Regions from separate parts of the Sphingobacterium sp. WM genome, predicted to be linked through region 1. Evidence: riboswitches for the same ligand, from Rfam matches in the RefSeq annotation. Region 1 holds a riboswitch; each other region holds the start of a gene.
The links. Region 1 has a riboswitch for S-adenosylmethionine ahead of metF (methylenetetrahydrofolate reductase [NAD(P)H]). Riboswitches for the same ligand answer to the same signal wherever they lie in the genome.

Region 1 (5,402 bases):
TCCAGAAAAGTCTTTGTTTTTTCTTCAATCTCACTATTCAACAGGTTGAAGATTTTGTGAGTATCTGCAGAAATCATATAGCTGTCAAACTCTTGGAAGTTCTCCGAAAATATGAGACTTGCCAAGCTCATCAATTGATGCCTGTAATTCCAGTTTTCATTGTTATTTATCTTTTGCTCGGCATAGTTGATAATCCATTCAAGCAAATCTGGTCGTTCATCCAACAATTGGTTTAGCATGACGGTTAAATCACGTTTTACCTTGTTGCTATTCATTTCTATTGCATAAGCTGAATCCAGATTCAGTTCGTAAGTAAAGCTGCGGATTACCTTTTGGGAGAATCCATCGATTGTGCTTACAGAGAAGTGGCTATAATCATGCAGGATTCTGCGATAAATGCGATTGGCTTTTTCTTGAATCAGTTGTGGATTCCAATTAGCGTTTTGTGCTAATAGTTGCTTCCTATATTGTTCGATTTCTTTTTTGGGATCAGCAATAGCAAGTCCATGCAATACGGTCATTATTCTACCTTTCATTTCGGCAGTAGCCTTATTGGTAAACGTAACGGCGAGAATTTCACGGTAACTACTTTCTTTAGATAGCAATAAAGTCAGATAGTGAACAGTCAGACTAAATGTTTTTCCGGATCCAGCAGAAGCCTTTACAATCTTTAAGGGAGCAATTCTTTGCATAAGATGTCAATGGTTTGAAGTATTTGAATATCGGTATTCTATTGAGATTACTAAAATATTTTAATGAATTAGTCGGTTTTGGGGTGGTTTTTAAGTTGATAGCTAGTTTGTTTTTGGAGAGAAAAAGGCTATTAATTATTCTATTGTATTAATTAATAATACTTTGTATCTTTGCGTCCCCTCCTGCATGTAGCAACGGGGGATATGTTGAATACATAAATAAAGAAAAAACATGGCAACTAAAATCAGATTGCAAAGACATGGTAAAAAAGGAAAACCTTTTTTCCACGTAGTAGTAGCAGATGCACGTGCTCCACGTGATGGTAAATTCATCGAGCGTTTAGGTTCTTACAACCCAAACACTAATCCAGCAACTATCGTTTTGGATTTTGAAAAATCATTAGACTGGATAAACAAAGGTGCTCAACCTACTGACACTGTTCGTGCTATCCTTTCTTACAAAGGTGTTTTATACAAAAAACACTTACAAGGTGGTGTGAAAAAAGGTGCTTTCGATGAGGCTAAAGCTGAAGAACTTTTCGCTACTTGGGCTGAAGGTAAAGATGCTCAAATCGAAGGTAAAAAATCAGGCTTAGCAAAATCTAAAGAAGAAACTAAGAAAGCTGCTTTAGCTGCTGAAGCTAAGAAAAAAGAAGACAGAGCTGCTGCTATCGCTGCTAAAAATGCTCCTGTTGCTGAAGAAACAGCTACAGAAGAGGCAGAAGAAGCTGCTGAAGCTACTGAAAACACTGAAGAAACTGAAGGATAATCTCTTCATAAAGTATTCAAATTGGCCGGACCATTCTATGTTCCGGCTTTTTTGTGCCTGAGGAGCAAATAATATCTATTCCCAAACCGATGAAAGGAAAAGTTTTCCGTATTTTTGACGATTAATTTTATAGTATGACAAAGGATCAATGTTTTTATATCGGTTATGTCAGTAAAACCCGAGGATTGAAGGGCGAGCTGCAATTGTTTTTTGAATTTGATAACTATATGGACCTTGATCTGGATGTAGTTTTCTTGGAAATGGACAAGAAATTGGTTCCTTTCTTTGTGGAGAAAATTAAAATGCAGAATAACAGTACTGCCTATGTCAACTTTGAGGATATTGACCATATTGACAAAGCTCAACCTTTGTTAAGAAAGCAAATCTATCTTCCTAACGATAAAATGCCAGTTCGTGACCCGGATGATTTTACCTATCATGATTTAGTGGGTTATCTGGCGATCGAAGAGGATGAAGGTGAGTTGGGGGAAATTACCCATGTTCAAGAGATGCCGCAGCAGTTTATTGCAACCGTCAATATTGATGGACAAGATGCGATGTTTCCTTTAAATGAGGATTTTATCGTTGGAATAGATCCTGAAGAAAAGATCATAGTCTTGAATTTGCCAGAAGGCTTGATTGATATGTACTTGGAGCAATAAGGATTATTATGACTAAAATATTATTGAAAAAGGATGCTGAAAAGCGTCCTTTTTCTGTTTATCATCAGGCTGTTCAAGAAAGTTTTTTGGTAAAGATTTTGAGATTAACTTGCTATTCACGATATTAGCCCTCGCTTATAGAGAAAGGCAGAGGGACTAGACCCGCTGAAGCCTTAGCAACCTGACACCAGTCAAGGTGCTACATTCTACCCCAAATGGGAAAGATAAGCCAAAGAATCAGTATTCACTGTGTTCTCTCTAAGCCTTAATATATTTTTATGAAAATCGTAGATCATATCAAAAACGCTAAAGGCAGAACCTTATATTCTTTTGAGCTGTTACCACCTGCAAAGGGACAGGGAATTCAAAGTATCTTCAAAACCATGGATGAACTAATGGAATTCAAACCGCCCTTTATTGATGTGACCTATCATCGTGAAGATTACTTGTATAAACAACATGCCAGTGGTCTATTAGAAAGGGTTGCTTACCGTAAAAGACCTGGAACCGTTGCTATTTGTGCCGCAATCATGAGTAAGTATAAAGTGGATGCTGTTCCACATTTAATCTGTGGTGGCTTTACGAAAGAAGAAACAGAAAATGCTTTAATCGACCTGAATTTCTTGGGAATTGATAATGTTTTGGTGCTTAGAGGGGATGCTAGAAAAGGGGATGCAGATTTTATTCCTACGGTTGGTGGTCATGCATATGCTACGGACTTATTGCAACAAGTTGTGGATATGAATCAAGGGAGTTACCTGCATGAGGATATTGGTTCTTCGGAAAAAACGGATTTCTGTATCGGTGTTGCTGGCTATCCTGAGAAGCATTTTGAGTCACCAAACTTTAATACCGACTTTAAATGGTTGAAAAAGAAGGTGGAAATGGGTGCAGAGTTCATTGTAACCCAGATGTTTTTTAATGTTGAGAAATATAAGGAGTTTGTGAACAAATGCCGTGAAAATGATATTCATGTTCCGATTATTCCGGGATTGAAACCACTGACCAGCAAAAAGCAGTTAATTACCTTGCCACGTATTTTCCATTTGGATATCCCAGAAGATTTAAGTGATGCGGTTGAGGCTTGTAAAACCAATGCTGATGTTCGTCAAGTTGGGGAAGAGTGGTTGGTTCAGCAATGTAAAGAATTGATTGATTTTGGTGTGCCGGTATTGCATTTTTATACCATGAGTAATCCTGGACCCACAAAAAATATCGTAGAAAAACTAGTTTAATAGACTATAAAACTTAGAAATTAAAAGACGAATGCAAAGCATTCGTCTTTTTTATTGCCCTGTGTTAAAATATGTTAACGGCAATTTTTACTGTTTCTAGTTTCTTATTTTTAAGTATCTATTTATACCTATTTCTATGAATTATAATAAAATCAACAATCTTCTAGGCTGGCTTTGTGGATTCATTGCTTTTCTCGTTTATTTTATGACGGTAGACCAAACGACAAGCTGGTGGGATACGGGTGAATTTATCGCGGCATCGGATAAGCTTGAAATTGTCCATCAGCCTGGGGCACCTTTATTTCTTTTGATTCAAAACATCTTTTCAAATTTGGCTTTTGGGAATAAGGAATTGGTTGCTTATTGGATGAATATTGGAGCGGCCATTTGTTCTGCCCTGACTATTGTCTTTCTATTTTGGACCATTACTGCTTTGGCCAGAAAATTACTGATTGGGAAGAATGAAGGAAATAAACTTCAATTTATTCAGATCTTTGCAGCAGGAATCGTAGGCTCATTGGCCTACAGTTTTACCGATTCATTTTGGTATTCAGCCGTAGAGTCCGAGGTATATGCCATGTCTTCTTTATGTACCGCGATCGTATTTTGGTTAGCGCTGAAGTGGGAGAGAAGGGCAGATGAACCGGATTCAAATAAATGGTTGTTATTGATCGCCTATGTAATGGGACTTTCAATTGGGGTTCATCTACTGAATTTATTGACCATTCCTGCATTGGCATTGTTGGTTTACTTCCGAAAATCTAAGCAGGTTACCTGGGGTGGTGCTGCCAAAACATTAGGTTGGGGAGTGTTAATTCTAGCATTTATCCTTTGGGGAGTTATCCAATATTCCGTAAAAATTGCCTCTCAATTTGACCTTTTCTTTGTCAATTCACTAGGATTGCCATTTGGTTCGGGAATAATATTCTTTGTGTTATTGTTGGTTACAGGCGCTGTTTTTGGGATTGTATACTCCATTAAAAGAAATAAACCGATTTTGAACCTCCTAATCCTTGGAACTTGTCTTGTGTTTTTTGGGTTTACCTCCTTTAGCATGTTATTAATTCGTTCACAAACGAATATTACATTGAATAATAATGATCCTGATAATGTTTTTTCTTTTTTAGGCTACCTGAGCCGGGAGCAATATCAATCAGAACCTCTTTTTAAAGGTCCGACCTTTAATTCTCAAATTACTGATGTGATTCCCTCTGTAGGATACAGAAAAGATGAAACAAAATATAGTAAGTTTGAGAATTTTAAAGGGTATGAATATAATAAGGAAGTCCTATTTCCAAGGTTGTATAGTTCCAAGCACGCATCTTTCTACAAGCAATATCTGCATTTAGCGGATGGGGAAGATCCGACTTTCCTGGATAATATGAAGTTCTTTTTCAATTATCAGGTGGGACATATGTACTCGCGATACTTCATGTGGAATTTTGTAGGAAGACAGAGAATGATGTACCTAGTCAAGGTGAATTGACCGCAGGAAATTGGATCTCGGGAATTAATTTTATGGATGAATTGCGACTTCCCGGTGTGAATTCCATTTCCGACAGCATGCGGAAAGACCCAAGTAGAAATACCTATTTCTTTTTACCCTTATTGTTGGGGATTGCAGGCCTGATCTGGCAAGCAAAACGGAATCAGCAAGATGCAACCATTGTGGGGCTTCTGTTCTTCTTTACTGGTCTTGCCATAGTTTTATATTTAAACCAGACGCCATTGCAACCAAGAGAACGAGATTACTCTTATGCGGGTTCATTCCATGTTTTTGCTATTTGGATAGGCTTGGGTGTTCTCGGTATCATTGATTTCTTGAAGAAAAGATGTAAGGCTTCAATGAAAGTAATAACCTATTCATCGGTTGCATTTTCAATGTTTGCTGGACCGGTCTTGTTGATCAAGGAAAATTGGAATGATCATGACCGTTCTGGTCGAAGAATGTCAAGGGAAGTCGCTCTGAACACCTTGAACTCATGTGAACCCAATGCTATACTTTTCACCTATGCCGATAATGATACCTTTCCTTTATGGTATT
Region 2 (5,402 bases), 820 kb from region 1:
TCTACCCCATGATGTTTTCTAAAACGAACATCCTCAGTAGCAATCAGGGCATTAACAATATTAGGGGAAATACTATCGTAAGGTACAGGGTCGCGGTCCTGCTTGTAGTAACGACCAAGTAATACGGAATCGGCGGTAAATAATTCAGAAGAGACGTTTAATTCGGGCAACAATATTTCCTTCTTCGTAGGTGATGATCCGAACAATCCTAAGAAGTTTATTTGAACCGCACAAGTGAATAAGATAATAAAGTAAATAACAATCAGTGCGATACGCAAAAATTTGTTCCGGACACGTTTAAACATACGGTAAATATGAACAAAACTTTGGAAAAAATCATAGCAATTCGCTCAAAAATGAAGCTTAGAACGAAAATTAACGAAATTTAACAAATGTATTTTTTGGTTTTTAAGTAGGCTGTTTTTCCGGCATTTATATTAGCAAAAACTGTACCTAAAAATTCTTTTGTTGCTTACATTCTTATCAAATTGAATATTATTCCCTATTTTTACCTGACTTATTAATCGGGGACATGTTAAAACAAACATTACAACAAAAATTATTACAGAAACTTTCACCGCAACAAATTCAATTTATCAAATTGCTTCAGGTACCTACTGTTTCATTAGATGCACGGATCAAGGAGGAACTTGAAGAGAACCCTGCTTTGGAAGATGGAAGTTTGACTAACATGAATGAACCGGTTGAGGAGTATCCTGACAAGGATCCTGATGATGACTTCAATATGGAAGACAACAGCTATGACGATGAGTTTAGCGTGGATGAATACATACAAGAAGATGATTATAAGGACTATGGCGGTGGCTATGACCATGATGATGACGAAGGGAAAAAGGAGATTCCTATTGCCGTTCAGGATTCATTCTTTGAGAACCTACAGAATCAGCTAGACCTCTTGGCGCTATCGGACAAGGATTATGTTCTTGGTCAACAAATCATTGGCTCATTAGATGATGATGGCTACTTAAGAAGACCTATTCTATCCTTAATCGATGACCTTGCATTTTCACAGAACGTCATTGTCGAAGAAGATGAAGTTGAGGAGATGCTGAAGATTGTACAATCCTTTGATCCTCCAGGAATTGGCGCAAGAAACCTTCAGGAATGCTTAGCTATCCAATTACGTAAGAAAGACCAGACTAATCCGATCATTCAACAGGCGATGCAAGTTGTTGAGAATTATCTGGATGAATTCACCAAAAAACATTACGATAAAATCGAAAAGCAACTTGGGGTAAATTCCGAGGAGTTAAAAGAGATCGTAAATGAAATATTAAAGCTTAACCCAAAACCGGGAGACTCAGGTGCTGTTGCTGGAAAGCAATTACAGATTATTCCGGATTTCCATATTTCAAATAATGATGGTGTCCTGCACCTCACTCTTAATGGACGTAACGCCCCAGAATTAAGGGTATCCCGCTCCTACCAGGAGATGTTTGAGCATTATGAAAAAGCGGAGAAAAACGACAAAAAAATGCGTGAAGCAGTTCAATTTGTAAAACAAAAACTGGATTCAGCAAAATGGTTTATCGATGCTATCAAACAAAGACAACAAACCCTATTGAAAACCATGAACGCAATCATGGAATATCAATATGATTATTTCCTAACCGGAGATGACAGAATGCTGAAGCCAATGATTTTAAAGGACATAGCCGACAAAATCGAAATGGATATTTCAACTGTTTCGCGGGTTGCAAACTCTAAATATGTGCAAACGGAATTTGGCACATTCTTATTAAAATCATTCTTCTCCGAAGCTATTCAAACAGAATCAGGTGAAGAGGTTTCCAACAAGGAAGTCAAGAAGATTTTGGAGGAATGTATTGCAAACGAAGATAAGAGAAAGCCTTTGGCAGACGAAAAGCTGACTGAAATTCTGAAAGAAAAGGGTTATTCGATTGCACGTCGTACGGTTGCGAAATATAGGGAAGCGATGAACATCCCTGTGGCACGTCTAAGAAAAGAATTATAGAATTTTCAAAAATTTTCTTGCATAATAAAATATAATCTACTAAGTTTGTAGAGTATTCAGAATTGCGTAAGCAATACCAACCGAGTGGGAGTCACCGCGGTGGTAAATCGATACGGGCGAGCAGCCAAAATAAACGAATCTTGCAAGGTCCAATAGACGTCTCTGAATGCAATTATGGTTAAACACTTTAAACATTAATTGTATGTCCAACACAACAAAACCCTTACATCAACATTTAGTGGAGAAATTCCACCATTATTCCAACAATGAATTGGTCATTTTGAACAATGACTTGGTGAATTCCAATTGGGGAACCAACAAAACTGCCTTTAGGACTGCCCTATTGAGCACCTTGTCCAATCGCGGAATAGACCTTTCAGCAATCATCAGTACTGAAGATGGATTTACCCAAATTCAAAGAGTTCCTGTAAAATTATCTGAGAATAAACTAATTCCTATTTGTTAAAGCAATAGTAAACATTGAGATGAGAAAATAAAATTCTCATCTCAATGTTCTATTTCATAAGCTATTTATTCAATACGTTAATTGCGTACAAAGCAAATGTTCCCAACCAATGACTTCCCATATAATCATCTTCCTTGCTTAGGTTTTTAATAGAAAAATTAAAATGTTCTACCGCATTTGCTTGAAGATGTTCCAAGCTTGGATCCATTTTGGAGATTCCAGATAAACATGCAGCGCGACTATAGTTCAATCCATCCAAATGAACCAATTTTCCATCTGTTCTATCTTTTACAATTGCTGGATTCAATTCAAACTTTTGGCTGAATAAATCGGGCATAAACTCTTTCAACCAGTTCATATAAGTAGTTTTATCCATTATTTTACTCATTAGGAATGCTTCCTCCAAACATGGAGATAGGAAATCATAACCACTTGGCTCATAAGCTAAATCACAATTTCTATCAGCTTGGAATAGACGGGTAGAATTTTCTTTGATGGCTTTTATGAATTCCTCGTTCCCGACGGTATTGGCATAATCCAAGGATAAGGATAAGCTAAAGGCAGAATTATCATGTTGACCAGCTCGGATTGGGTAAACAAGTTTAGGTAGGTACTCAATATATTTTGAAACCAATAAATCGACCAAAGGTTGTAGGTTAGTTTTCCACCTTTTAGCATCCTGATCTTCCCAGTTGTACAATTCTTCCTGAAGTTTAAATAACCAAGCCCATCCATAAGTTCTTTCAAAGCTTAAATTATTCTTATCATTGAAAAAAGCTATTTCAGTGGCTACATTTTCGGCTGTGATATGATCATTCAAGACCTTTCGCATAGTCCCTTCCTTATCCAATTCAGGGAATTGCTTTAAAAGTTTAATTACCGACCAGTATCCATGTACGGAGGAGTGCCAATCAAAACAACCATAGAACACCGGTCTAAGTTTTTTAGGGGATTTCAGGTCAGAATCCGAACCTAGAACTTGGCCTAATTTATTTGGATATTCAACTGGGATACAATGCGTTGGCATATCATATATAATCTTCGCGAGATCAGGAGATAATGTTACATTTTCATATTTCTTTCCTTCAGGGTTTTCCCTGGTTTTAGACTCATTAGAACAGCTTATTAGAAGTAAGGCTACACCCACAAGGATGTTTAGACATATTTTTTTCATACTAGTAAAATTGGCAATATATTTGAGTTATAAAAATAACATTTATAAACTATAACAATCTACAGTATGAACATTAGTGATTTAATTTCAGGAAGTATTGGTTCCCAAGCTACTGAAGGGATATCTGAAAAATTAGGACTAGACAAGAATCAAACGCAATGGGTAGTTTCGGCTGCAATTCCGTTAATGATGTCGGCATTAAATTACAATGCACAGAAAAGTCCTGAACAAGCTCAAGGCATTCAAAACGCATTAGACTCACATTCAGGAGGGATTTTTGATAATCTAGCAGGATTATTCAATCAAGGACCTACTGAAGACGAAGATAAAATTGTGAACCATATTTTCGGAAAGAACACCGAAACGGTTAAGCAATCCCTTTCTGAGAAATCGGGAATTAGCATTGGAAAAATTGGTGGTATATTGGCCCTTTTAGCGCCATTAGTAATGGGTTATTTGGGCAAGAAAAAACAATCTGACGGCGGTTCCTCTGGCGGCATTGGCGATTTATTGGGAAGTATTTTAGGTGGAGGATCTTCAAACGCAGGTGCTTCCGGTGGTGGTATCGGCGATTTGATTGGAAGTGTATTGGGTGCTGGATCTTCAAATTCAACCGGTAATGCACAACCAAATATTGGAGGCGGATTAGGGGATTTAGTTGGGCAATTCTTTGATCAGAAAAATGACAATAATGCCAAAGGAAGTATTTTAGATAGCCTGGCAGGCATGTTTGGAAAATAAGCACAGAAAACATATCTCTTAAAGGATTGATCATCACGAACAATCCTTTTTTATTTTTAGGGATATTCCATTCCTTTAAAGCGTAAAATTTCCGCCTTTTAAACTCTCAATCCTTAAAGATTTCAATTTTCGAATTCCAAAAACGATTATATTTACCCTATGGAATTAAAAATTAGCTTCAAGAATGATTATTCAGAAGGAGCACATCCCAATATTCTAAATCTACTTTTAAAAACCAATCTAGACCAAGAGGCAGGTTATGGCGATGATAAATTAAGTAAGGCTGCGAAGCGTTTTATTAAAAAACGTATTTCCAACGATGATGCGGAGGTATTTTTTGTTTCTGGAGGTACCCAAGCAAATTTATTGGTAATTAGCCATTTGTTAAAACCCTATGAATCTGTAATAGCAGTAGACTCGGGACATATTGAGGTTCATGAAACAGGTGCCATAGAAAATACGGGACATAAAATCAATTGTATCCCGAATAAGGAAGGGAAAATAACAGTAGCAGGTATACAATCCGTTTTAGATGTCCATACGGACAATCATATGGTAAAACCAGCAATGGTTTATATTTCGCAAAGTACCGAGATTGGTAGTATTTATAGTAAGCGAGAAATTGAGGAGATTGCTTTCTTCTGTAAGGAAAATCAGTTAAAATTCTTTATCGATGGAGCAAGGTTGGCCACTGCTCTCACCTCCCCTTCCAGTGATGTAAGTATTGAGGTGATCGCCAGATTAGCGGATGTGTTTTACATTGGAGGAACAAAAAATGGAGCGCTTTTAGGTGAGGCTATAGTATTTAAGAATTCTGTTTTAGCAGAGGGCTTTGATTATTACATTAAGCAAAAAGGAGCTTTAATGGCGAAAGGCAGGATTTTAGGAGCTCAATTCTATGCTTTATTTGAGAATGATCTTTTCTTTGATCTTGGCAAGCATGCCAATGCTATGGCAAGCAAACTTGCAGAAGCATTAAAACAACAAGGCTATTCATTTGCGAGTCGACCAGTCAGCAATCAGCT
Region 3 (5,402 bases), 110 kb from region 1:
CAAGATGTAAACGGCTTATTAAGAGAGCGTCACTTGGTTGAACCAGGTCAGATTGTTATCAACACCTCTTCTACCCCATTACATGAAAAAGGTAGAACAAATACAATCCGTGTTTCAGAAGTAAGATAATTACGAAATAAAACAAGAAAGCCTCATTTAACATGAGGCTTTCTTGTTTATATATTTTTGAAACAACTTCTGAATAAGGGAGTTTAAAACGTCTTTGGACTCAAACTTATCCTTTTGGGAATTATTGCCCAGTTTTTTGGTTCCTGGCATCATTACACTCTCCGAGCCAGTCAATTTCTTTTCTAGAATTACACTGTCATCCATAGCCCCTTGATTTGGTGTTTGCTGCAGATTTAATTTCTTTCCTTTGTATGCATTTGGGATCTCTATGGTAGAACTTAGAGAATCAAATAATGGTATTTTGAAAGCCTTTAAACTATCCTGCTTGGATTTATCCAACTTGAGTTCCAATGGTTTCATTTTTTGAAAATTTTGATTATTTTGAGCAGAAGAAGGAAGTACCCAAATCAAAAGCAGCATGGAAATTAGGATGAAATTTTTCATAATCAGTATCTTAAGTCATAATTCTATAACAAAACAAATCCATTTCTGCTAAAAAAGCTAAAATTTCGCTGTTAAAATGTGTTAAATGAGAAAATTAGCTGTTTTCCCTTATTACTTTTGTAACAAATGAAGAAAAGAAGTATTGCATTGATTATTTGGCTGATGTCCATTGCGCTTATAGGTGTAATGGCTATGCAATATTATTTTGTGCGGGAGTCCTTTATCAAGGAGTCAAAATTATTCGATGAGGAGGTTAAAGCCTCCCTATCAGCAGTAGCCAACAAAATCGAACGCCAAGAGATCTATGATTTTGCTAGGGAACAAGAACGTCTGAATCAGGAGAAGTTTAGAATTGATCAGGAAAGAATTCAGAAGAATGAAAAAATACTAGCGCTTCAGTTAAGTTATCAGGATAGTATCAAAACCTTGCAAAGAAGAGCTTTTGCACATACGACCCACTTCAATTATCTAGAGCGTCAATTAAATCAGCAATTCCCAGCTGTCCCCATTAGTAATGAGTTCTACGAGACCTATTTACGAAGGAAAGATTATAAACATTTAGTCAGAATCACTCTAGAACAGGGGCTTACATCTGATAACACCATTGGTGAATTCACGAATGTTGAGGCCATAAAAGTTATTCCAAGGGTGGCTCAGAAGGATGATAGTACTCGGTATTTAATTCCAGTATTTTCACCTCCAGCTACGGAAGCCATTGCCTATCAAATCCGAACATTACCTCCAAGAATTGACTCGAGATCCATTGGGAAAATTGAGGAATTGGAGATCAAACTAAATAATTTAAGAAATCAGAAGTTAACAGAAGCTGCTACCCTATACGATACGATTGCTATTTTAGGTGGCAAAAAAAGCTCTGTCATTGCTGATGTGGCCATGGGTATGGAATTATCCAAAAGACCCTTGGCAGAACGTATCAATGGAAAAAAGACGGTGAAATTATTGATTCATGAGCTTTCTGAGCGCGGGATAAAATCATCCTTCGTCATGGAAATCAAGGATTTCAATAAGATGCCGGTATTTCAGGGGGTGTATCAATTCAATAACGAAGAGTTAAAGGAGGTTAGCAACCCATTGATCTATACAGCAAGATTATTCCAAGGAGACCGAGGCAATGCGCCGGGTGAATTAAGTATTCACTTCCCAAATAAAGGCGGGATTATTGCGGAAACCATGGGATATTGGTTATTCCCGACCATCTTGGCCTTGCTTGCTCTATTGATTGGATGTTTCGCTTATACCCTGAGCATTATCTTCAAGCAAAAGAAGATTTCCGAAATGAAAACGGATTTCATCAACAATATGACGCATGAGTTTAAAACTCCGGTGGCTACTATTATGATCGCGAGTGAGTCCTTGCGGGATCCGGAAATTTCGGCTGATGGCAAAAGGGTAAATAAACTCGCAAATATCATTTATGATGAGAATGTCAGATTGGGTTCTCATATTGAAAGGGTTTTGAATATTGCGCGTTTAGAAAAGGAAAACTTGAAAATTGAACGCGTCAATGTTTATATCAACTCTCTGGCGAATGCCGTTTTGGAGAGTATGCGCCTGCAAATGGATAAGGCAGAAGGAACCTTGAATATCGACTTGGCTGCAGTTAATGACTTGGTGGTTGGAGATGAACTTCACCTATCCAATGTCATGTTTAATTTGGTTGATAACGCAATTAAATACTCTCAAGAAAAACCAGAAATCACTTTCAAGACTTTTAATAGAGGGAACAACATTGTAATCTCCGTTGCAGATAAAGGAATGGGGATGACCAAGGATCAACAAGAAAAGATTTTTGATCAATTTTATAGGATTCCTACGGGAAATATTCACAACGTAAAAGGCTTTGGACTAGGCCTAAGTTATGTCAATGATATCATCAAAAGACTAAACGGCAAAATATCAGTTAAAAGCGAAAAAGATAAAGGCACACAATTTGAAGTAACTCTTCCTTTGAAGGACGCCTCCAAGGAAGTAGCATAATAAATAAAAGAAATTATGAATCAAAAGATATTATTAGCAGAAGATGATCCTAATTTGGGCGAGTTATTAAAGGATTACCTAGAACTAAAGGGTAAATTCGATGTGGTATTATGTAAGGATGGTCAAGAAGGTATGGATGCCTTCAGAAAAGAGGAATTTGATCTTTGTATCCTAGACGTCATGATGCCCAAGAAAGACGGCTTTTCATTAGGAAAGGATATTCGAAAAATAAATCAAACAGTTCCTATCATCTACGCGACAGCAAAGGGAATGATGGAAGATAAAACCCAGGCATTTGAATTGGGAGGTGATGATTATATCACCAAACCCTTCCGTGTGGAGGAATTATTGCTACGAATAAATGCCTTGCTCAAAAGAGCATCGAAAGATAAAGAAGAAGAAGTTTCTGATAAATTTGAAATCGGTGATTACTTCTTCGATTATACAAGTCAGATTATTTCATTCAAGGGACAACAGCAAAAGCTTTCAACCAAAGAAGCCGAATTACTACGTCTTTTATGTTTGAAAAAGAACGATGTATTGACCCGAGAGGAAGCATTGATCAAGATCTGGCATGATGACAATTACTTTACCGGAAGAAGTATGGATGTTTTTTTAAGTAAGTTAAGAAAATATTTGAAGGAAGATCCGAATGTAGAGATTGTGAATGTCCATGGTAAAGGATATAAATTATTAGTGAGTTAATATCAGATTTTTGGGAAGAGTTCTTCTCAGAATGATTACAAAAATAAAATGAATAGGGACAAAATTAATTTTGTCCCTATTTTTTTGGTATTCCCTCTACACTATTGCTTTAGGCCAGATTATTATAGAATGGAGACATATTAAAATGGCTAATAATTTGTTTTTACTGGGGAGAAATCTCTGGTCACAAATCTTTTTTTTGCAAAATATAAATCTTATCCATAACTTAGCCACCGCTTATAGAGAAAGGCAGAGGGACTAGACCCGATGAAGCCTTAGCAACCTGTCCCTTGACAAGGTGCTACATTCTACCCCGATTGGGAAAGATAAGCTGGTTACAGGTACCTTAGTAGCCTTCTCTTAGCAAAGACTTTTTGAAACATTTTAATTTAGTAGAGATCTATATGCTATTAACAAACAATTTAGGCTACCCACGTGTGGGTGCATTCCGTGAACTGAAGAAAGCTAATGAAGCTTACTGGGCAAAGAAAATCAGCGCGGAAGAATTATTGCAGGCTGGACTGAAAATCCGTGAAAGCAATTGGAAGACTCAAAAGGATGCTGGTATCGAATTGATCCCATCAAATGATTTTTCTTTTTATGACCAAGTCCTTGACTTATCATTAACTGTTGGAGCAATTCCTGCTCGTTACAACTCCCTTTTAAACAAAATCGATCGCCAATATAACTTAGATTTATATTTCGCGATGGCACGTGGTTTCCAAGAAGATGGTGTTGATGTAACTGCTATGGAAATGACAAAGTGGTTTGATACCAACTACCACTATATCGTTCCTGAATTCGTAAAAGATCAAGAATTCAAACTTACTTCAGAGAAATTCTTAAGTGAATACAATGAAGCAAAACAATCAGGCATTGAAACAAAACCTGTTCTGATTGGTCCAATTTCTTACTTATTATTAGGTAAAGAAAAAGAAGCTGGTTTTAACCGCATCGATCTTATCGACAAATTACTTCCTGTATACGAAGAGATCCTTGGAAAACTTGCTGATGCTGGCGCACAATATGTACAAATCGATGAGCCTTTCTTGGCATTAGATATCGATGATGCTACAAAAGCACTTTACGGAAAAGTATTCGAAAAGTTAGCTGCAGCTGCTAAAGGCATCAAATTAATCGTTGCTACTTACTTCGAGGCATTAGGAAACAACGAAGATATCGCTGTAAACCTTCCTGTGCATGCGTTACACCTTGACTTAGTTCGTGGTGAAAACCAACTTGACACTATATTATCCAAAGTTCCTGCATCATTAACTCTTTCATTAGGAGTTGTTGAAGGCCGTAACATTTGGAAAAATGACTATGAAAACTCATTGAAAAAAATCAAACAAGCCGTTGATGCTTTAGGAAAAGACCGTGTTTGGGTTGCTCCTTCTTCATCATTATTGCATGTTCCATTTGATTTAGACAATGAAAACAATGAAGAATCTTTACCTGCTGAAGTGAAAAACTGGTTAGCATTCGCTAAACAAAAATTAGCTGAAGTAAAAGACTTAGCAGTATTAGCTGAGGGTGAAGTAGATGCGGAAACTCAAAAACGTTTTGAAGCAAACAAAGATGCTGCTGAAAGCCGTCGTACTTCTCCATTGATCCACAAACCAGAAGTAAAAAACAGAGTTAGCAACATCACTGATGAAGATGCTAAACGTACTTCTACTTTCAATGCTCGTAAAGAAGCTCAACAAGCTAAATTCAACCTTCCTGGATTTGCAACTACAACAATCGGTTCATTCCCACAAACGAAAGATGTTCGTAAATGGAGAGCTGACTTGAAAAAAGGTGCTATTTCTCAAGAGGAATACGATAAAGAAATCGCTGCTGAAACTGAAAGAACTATTCGTTTACAAGAAGATCTAGACATCGATGTATTAGTACATGGTGAGTTCGAACGTAATGACATGGTTGAGTATTTCGGTGAGCAATTAGCTGGATACGCATTCACGCAAAATGGATGGGTTCAATCATACGGTTCTCGTTGTGTAAAACCTCCAATTATTTTTGGTGATGTTTACCGTCCTGAAGACATGACTGTTCGTTGGTCTGCATATGCGCAATCATTGACTAACCGTCCTGTAAAAGGAATGTTGACAGGTCCAGTTACGATT
Region 4 (5,402 bases), 2.1 Mb from region 1:
TCCTGTAGGTTGATTGTCCCAATTACGTATTTATGATCATCACTGTAAAAACGCTCTGAAATACTGCTGAATTCAATGTTTTCCAATACATCCTCATCCTCGTAACGGAAATAAACTTTAAAACTATAATCCGTTGAGTAGCTTACTTGCTGTGCCTCTAAATGTTTTTTATACTCGTATTTATAATCATATCTCAGGGCCGCGATATCGGATAGAACCGCTGATCCTGTAGGATGACCGCCAGCACCTTTACCATAGAAGAATTGCTCATCTGCAAAGGCTGCTTTTACCAATACTCCGTTGTACTCATTCTCAACATTTTGTAGGATATTGCCTTTTGAAATAAATTTCGGAAGCACATAAAGAACTACTTTATTGTTGGAAATTTCCTTCGCCAATGGAATCAATTTGATTTTATAATTCTTCTCCCTTGCATAGCGAATATCTGCATCTCCTAAGGTGTCAATACCTAAATTAAGGATTTCATCCGGGTTGATGTAGATTCCGTAAGCATGTGATGCCACGATAGCCAATTTATATTTTGGATCATATCCTCCCACGTCCAAGGTTGGGTCAGTTTCTGCGAATCCCAATTCCTGTGCTTTCTTCAATGCTGCATCATAGCTTTGATTTTCATTGAAGATCTTGGATAGGATATAGTTTGATGAACCGTTGAAAATACCACTCACAGAGTGCAACAGCTCATTGTCATAATACTCCTCTAAATTCCGGATGATTGGAATACTTCCACAAACAGCTCCTTCATACAATAGGGAAGTCCCATGTTGATTTTGAATCTCCGTTAATTCTTCCAAATGGGTTGCAATCATTTTCTTATTGGCTGAAACTACATTTTTTCCGCTTGTCAGCGCTCTTTTTGTAATTTCAAAAGCAGCTTCCGCATCATCAATTAATTCAACTACCGTATTGATTTCTGGGTCATTTAAAATCGCATTGGCATCTGTAGTGAATAACTCTGCAGGCAATGTCCTTTTCTTGTCTGCATTCTTGATTACGAATTTCTTAATCTCTAAGTTTAGGTTCTTTGTTTTTATGATATCGTATAAACCTTGTCCCACCACACCAAATCCAAACATCCCGATGGTAAGTTTCTTACTCATTATTCTTTAATTAAATTTAAGTGATTTTCTGCTTTTGTATTATTTTTCTCAAGAAAGTTTCCAATGACTTGAGTTAGGGTTTTTGTTTCAATCAAGAATCCATCATGTCCAAAAAAGGAGTGTAGTTCATAGTACTCTGCATGTGGAATGTTTTTAGCAATAAATTCTTGTTCCTGTGGCGGAAAGAGAACATCCGAAGGAATTCCTATGATTAGGGCATTAACTCCTTCGATGGATTGTAAAACTTGTTCTACCTGGCCTCTACTTCTTCCCAAATGATGACTGTCCATGGCTTTGGTCAGATACCAGTAGGAGAATGCATTGAATCTTCTCACCAATTTATCGCCTTGGTAGGATTGATAGGAAGATGCTTTATAGGCATCCGTCTTATCATGGTCAGACTCTACCTGCGTGGTGCCATAGGCATTGTATGTTCGATAAGATAATAAGGCCATGCTGCGTGCGGCTTTTAAGCCTTTCATACCAGCATCGTCTCTTTTTTCAGTAAAGGTTGAATCTGCCTCAATTGCCAGTCGTTGACTCTCATTAAATGCAATGCCCCATGGAGAAAAGAACGCATTGGTTCCGATGGCTATCAGGTTATGGATTTTAATAGTTTTTGCAACCGTCCATTCCAATGCCTGCTGCCCACCTAAGGATCCACCGATCAAAGTGTTTATTTCATTTATCCCTAAATGGTCTGCCAGCAATTGATGGGCTTTTACGATATCACGAATGGTGAACTGTGGAAAGTCTGAATAATAGGGCAGGTTTGTATTGGGGTCAATGGATAAGGGATTCGTCGTTCCATAATGTGAACCCAATACATTGGCACAAATAATAAAATAATCTTTATCATTGAATAACTCATGCTCGCCAAATAATCCTGGCCACCAGTCAAATACATCTGAATTAGCAGTCAAAGCATGACAAACCCATATCACATTGGATTTATCTTCGTTTAGCTCTCCATAACTATGGTAAGCTATCTGTAGATTTGCCAGTTTTTTCCCGCTTTCTAATTCGAAGTCTTGGCTATATCCGAAAGTCTTTACACTCATTCTATTAAATTATCTTCCTCCATAAAAATTAAATAAGGCCCCCCTTATTTAATTTTGTCAAATGCTTGTGCTAGATCAGCTTTAATGTCATCAATATGTTCAATACCAACTGACAATCTCAATTGACCTGGTTCTACACCTGCTTTTTTCTGTGCCTCAGCACTTAATTGTTGGTGGGTGGTTGCTGCTGGGTGAATGATCAATGTCTTCGCATCCCCAACATTCGCCAGATGGCTAATCAATTCCAACGAATCAATAAACTCATTAGCTTTATCAACTCCACCTTTTACTGTAAATGAAAGAACCGCCCCATATCCATTTTTCAAATATTTCTGAGCATTTTGATGATATGGATGGTTTTTCAAACCTGGATAGCTTACATGCTCCACTTGTGGATGCGCATCTAACCATTGTGCGATTTCTAAAGTATTGTCCACATGACGTTGAACTCTTAATGATAAAGTCTCTAAACCTTGAACCAATAAAAATGAATTAAATGGAGATAGGGCAGGGCCGAAATCTCTCAATCCTTCAACTCTCGCACGGATAGCAAATTGGATGTTTCCAAATGGACCATCTTCGCCAAATACATCTGAAAATACTAAACCATGATAACCTTCTGATGGTTCTGAAAATTGCTTGAATTTACCATTACCCCAGTTGTAGTTACCACCATCGATAATAACACCACCGATACTTGTACCATGTCCACCAATCCATTTGGTTGCTGATTCTACTACAACGTTTGCACCATGTTCCAAAGGTTTGAACAAATAACCTCCTGCACCAAATGTATTATCCACGATCAATGGTAAGTCATGTTTCTTCGCAACGGAAGCAATGCGCTCAAAGTCAGGAATATTATAGCTTGGGTTACCAATGGTTTCTACGTAGATCGCTTTGGTCTTATCGTCGATCAAGGCTTCGATTTTATCAGCATCTGATTCTTCAGCAAATCGAGCTTCGATACCTAATCTTTTGAATGATACTTTGAATTGGTTATAAGTACCACCATATAAGTTAGCTCCTGAAACAAAGTTTTCACCTGCTTCAAGGATATTTGTCAATGCAATAAATTGAGCTGCCTGGCCTGATGCAACAGCTAGTGCTGCAACACCGCCTTCTAAGGCTGCAATGCGTTTTTCAAAAACATCCGTCGTAGGATTCATGATCCGGGTATAGATGTTTCCGAATTGCTTTAATGCGAATAGGTTTGCACCATGTTCTGCATTTTCAAAAACGTATGATGAGGTTTGGTATATAGGTAATGCTCTTGAACCAGTTGTAGGGTCTACTTCTTGTCCTGCATGTACTTGCAATGTTTCAAATTTAAGATTTTTGTTTTCCGACATTTTTATGTTGATTATAGATGTTAGTAAATTGAATGATTTTTTTTATCCCTTGATTGCTTGATGATTTGGCCGACTACATGATTCCCCGCACGATAAATACCTATCGTGTAGAAATCTACAGACGGCTATCGCATTCGTGCAGCACCCGCAATACAAGAAGAAATAAATTGAATAAGTTGATTCTTTGCTGGTTTTCCAACAAGATACAATAATTCCGATTTTGAAAATTTTGAAGTCATAGTCTATTTCATTTATATGCTCCTGGGCTTTATTGCCTCGGACAGGAATTGGCACCTTTTCAATTCTTATTGAAGGTTGCCAGTGGGTCATTGAGCCAGTCTCTCGCCACTTCTTTATAAATCAAGACCATCTTTTTAGAGAGGTAATGATTAGCGTACCACTATCGAAGTACTCCGCAAATATAGTTCACGAAATTTAATTTTGCAATCTTTTTCAAAAAAGATTGTTGAAAACCTGCTAAAAGCATGTTCTTCAAGGAAATAAGTAAGGGTTAATTTTAGTGTGGAATGCCAAATAAAAAGAGCTTCAATTAATGATTGAAATATTCCATCTCATTAATTGAAGCTCCAATGCCTGGTCTTGGCATTAAATGCTTTTAAAAGCTATTTGGTTTAGCATCACGCATTTGGATGATCTTGTCCACTACATATCGCGTATTTCCTCGCCATGGAAGAACCCCGTGATACTCCTTGTAGTGTAAATCAAATGCCTTTCCGCTATTTAATTCTAACTCATGAAATACAGAATCACTTTCAATGGAGAATTCAAATTCATTGCTCGATAATCCTGTACCAGTTTTTTGCGAACGAATTCCCTCTTGGATAAGTTTTCCCTCGTAGGTCTTAAATAGATTTCCTTTTTTCACTGCGTAATTAAGAACTCCAGATTTAACACCTTCACCAAATACAAAGTAATATTTAAAGTAAACGAATCCGGCAAAGCCTAAAAATAGGACTAAAAGTAACCAGCTTATGAATTTCTTGAATTTTGAGCCTCGATTACTAGGTTGTTGGTTTGTTGTTTCCATTTTTCTTAATTCAGTTTTTATTTTGGTAACAAAAAGAATACCTAAAAATAAAAAAGGTTGGTCAATTTTCATTGCCAACCTGTTATTTTTTTATGCTAGTAGCTGCATCTCTGCATCTATTGCTTCTCTTGTCTTCGGACCGACAGGTACCAAAGGCAAGCGTACATGATCTTGTCCGATTCCTTTTTTCTCAAGAATATATTTTACACCAGCAGGATTGCCTTCCACAAAACACAGGTCAATGATTCTTAATAATTCCAAATGAATGGCCCTAGCTTCTTCAAAATTGCCCTCGCGGCATAGATGAGCTAATGCTGAAACCTTGGTCGGGTAGGCGTTTCCTACCACCGAAATAATTCCTGCAGCACCCATGGCCATCATTGGCAAAGTAACTGGATCATCCCCAGAAATTAATAGGAAACCTTTAGGCATATCCCGAAGAATTTCACTGAACTGCGCAAAATTTCCTGAAGCTTCCTTGGTCGCGATGATATTCTTAAAATCATTCGCTAAACGAACCGTTGTGGCTGCCGTCATATTGCTTCCTGTTCTTCCCGGTACATTGTACAGAATAATAGGAAGTTTTGAAGCTTCGGCAATGGCTTTATAATGTTGGTAAATACCTTCTTGTGTTGGTTTATTGTAATATGGAGATACAGAAAGAATCGCAACATAATCCAATGTTTCAAAATTCTTGATCTGCTCCACGATTTCATAGGTGTTGTTCCCACCAATACCAGCTACCAGAGGAATGCGTTTATTCACGTGTTTGGAAGTAAATTGCCACACCTTCTTTCGTTCGTCTTGAGTTAGGGTCGCT

Region 2: linked by a shared signal. The riboswitch ahead of PZ892_RS11890 (hypothetical protein) and the one ahead of metF (methylenetetrahydrofolate reductase [NAD(P)H]) in region 1 are both predicted to bind S-adenosylmethionine.
Region 3: linked by a shared signal. The riboswitch ahead of metE (5-methyltetrahydropteroyltriglutamate--homocysteine S-methyltransferase) and the one ahead of metF (methylenetetrahydrofolate reductase [NAD(P)H]) in region 1 are both predicted to bind S-adenosylmethionine.
Region 4: linked by a shared signal. The riboswitch ahead of PZ892_RS05725 (O-acetylhomoserine aminocarboxypropyltransferase/cysteine synthase) and the one ahead of metF (methylenetetrahydrofolate reductase [NAD(P)H]) in region 1 are both predicted to bind S-adenosylmethionine.

The regions. Positions count from the first base shown of each region.
Region 1 covers NZ_CP120709.1:3,598,621-3,604,022, reverse strand. The annotation lists gene PZ892_RS15405 (UvrD-helicase domain-containing protein) at 1-692, opposite strand, end outside; gene PZ892_RS15400 (30S ribosomal protein S16) at 925-1,461, shown strand; gene rimM (ribosome maturation factor RimM) at 1,596-2,123, shown strand; SAM riboswitch class I at 2,256-2,354, shown strand; gene metF (methylenetetrahydrofolate reductase [NAD(P)H]) at 2,402-3,358, shown strand; gene PZ892_RS15385 (DUF2723 domain-containing protein) at 3,495-4,844, shown strand; gene PZ892_RS15380 (hypothetical protein) at 4,793-5,402, shown strand, end outside.
Region 2 covers NZ_CP120709.1:2,779,350-2,784,751, forward strand. The annotation lists gene PZ892_RS11880 (transglycosylase domain-containing protein) at 1-305, opposite strand, end outside; gene rpoN (RNA polymerase factor sigma-54) at 533-1,996, shown strand; SAM-I-IV-variant riboswitch at 2,044-2,138, shown strand; gene PZ892_RS11890 (hypothetical protein) at 2,199-2,462, shown strand; gene PZ892_RS11895 (DUF2891 domain-containing protein) at 2,524-3,636, opposite strand; gene PZ892_RS11900 (DUF937 domain-containing protein) at 3,703-4,377, shown strand; gene PZ892_RS11905 (low specificity L-threonine aldolase) at 4,537-5,402, shown strand, end outside.
Region 3 covers NZ_CP120709.1:3,492,359-3,497,760, forward strand. The annotation lists gene pyk (pyruvate kinase) at 1-129, shown strand, start outside; gene PZ892_RS14930 (hypothetical protein) at 157-573, opposite strand; gene PZ892_RS14935 (HAMP domain-containing sensor histidine kinase) at 700-2,571, shown strand; gene PZ892_RS14940 (response regulator transcription factor) at 2,587-3,276, shown strand; SAM riboswitch class I at 3,511-3,609, shown strand; gene metE (5-methyltetrahydropteroyltriglutamate--homocysteine S-methyltransferase) at 3,681-5,402, shown strand, end outside.
Region 4 covers NZ_CP120709.1:1,343,595-1,348,996, forward strand. The annotation lists gene PZ892_RS05715 (homoserine dehydrogenase) at 1-1,121, opposite strand, end outside; gene metX (homoserine O-acetyltransferase) at 1,121-2,182, opposite strand; gene PZ892_RS05725 (O-acetylhomoserine aminocarboxypropyltransferase/cysteine synthase) at 2,227-3,534, opposite strand; SAM riboswitch class I at 3,783-3,896, opposite strand; gene PZ892_RS05730 (hypothetical protein) at 4,151-4,582, opposite strand; gene dapA (4-hydroxy-tetrahydrodipicolinate synthase) at 4,673-5,402, opposite strand, start outside.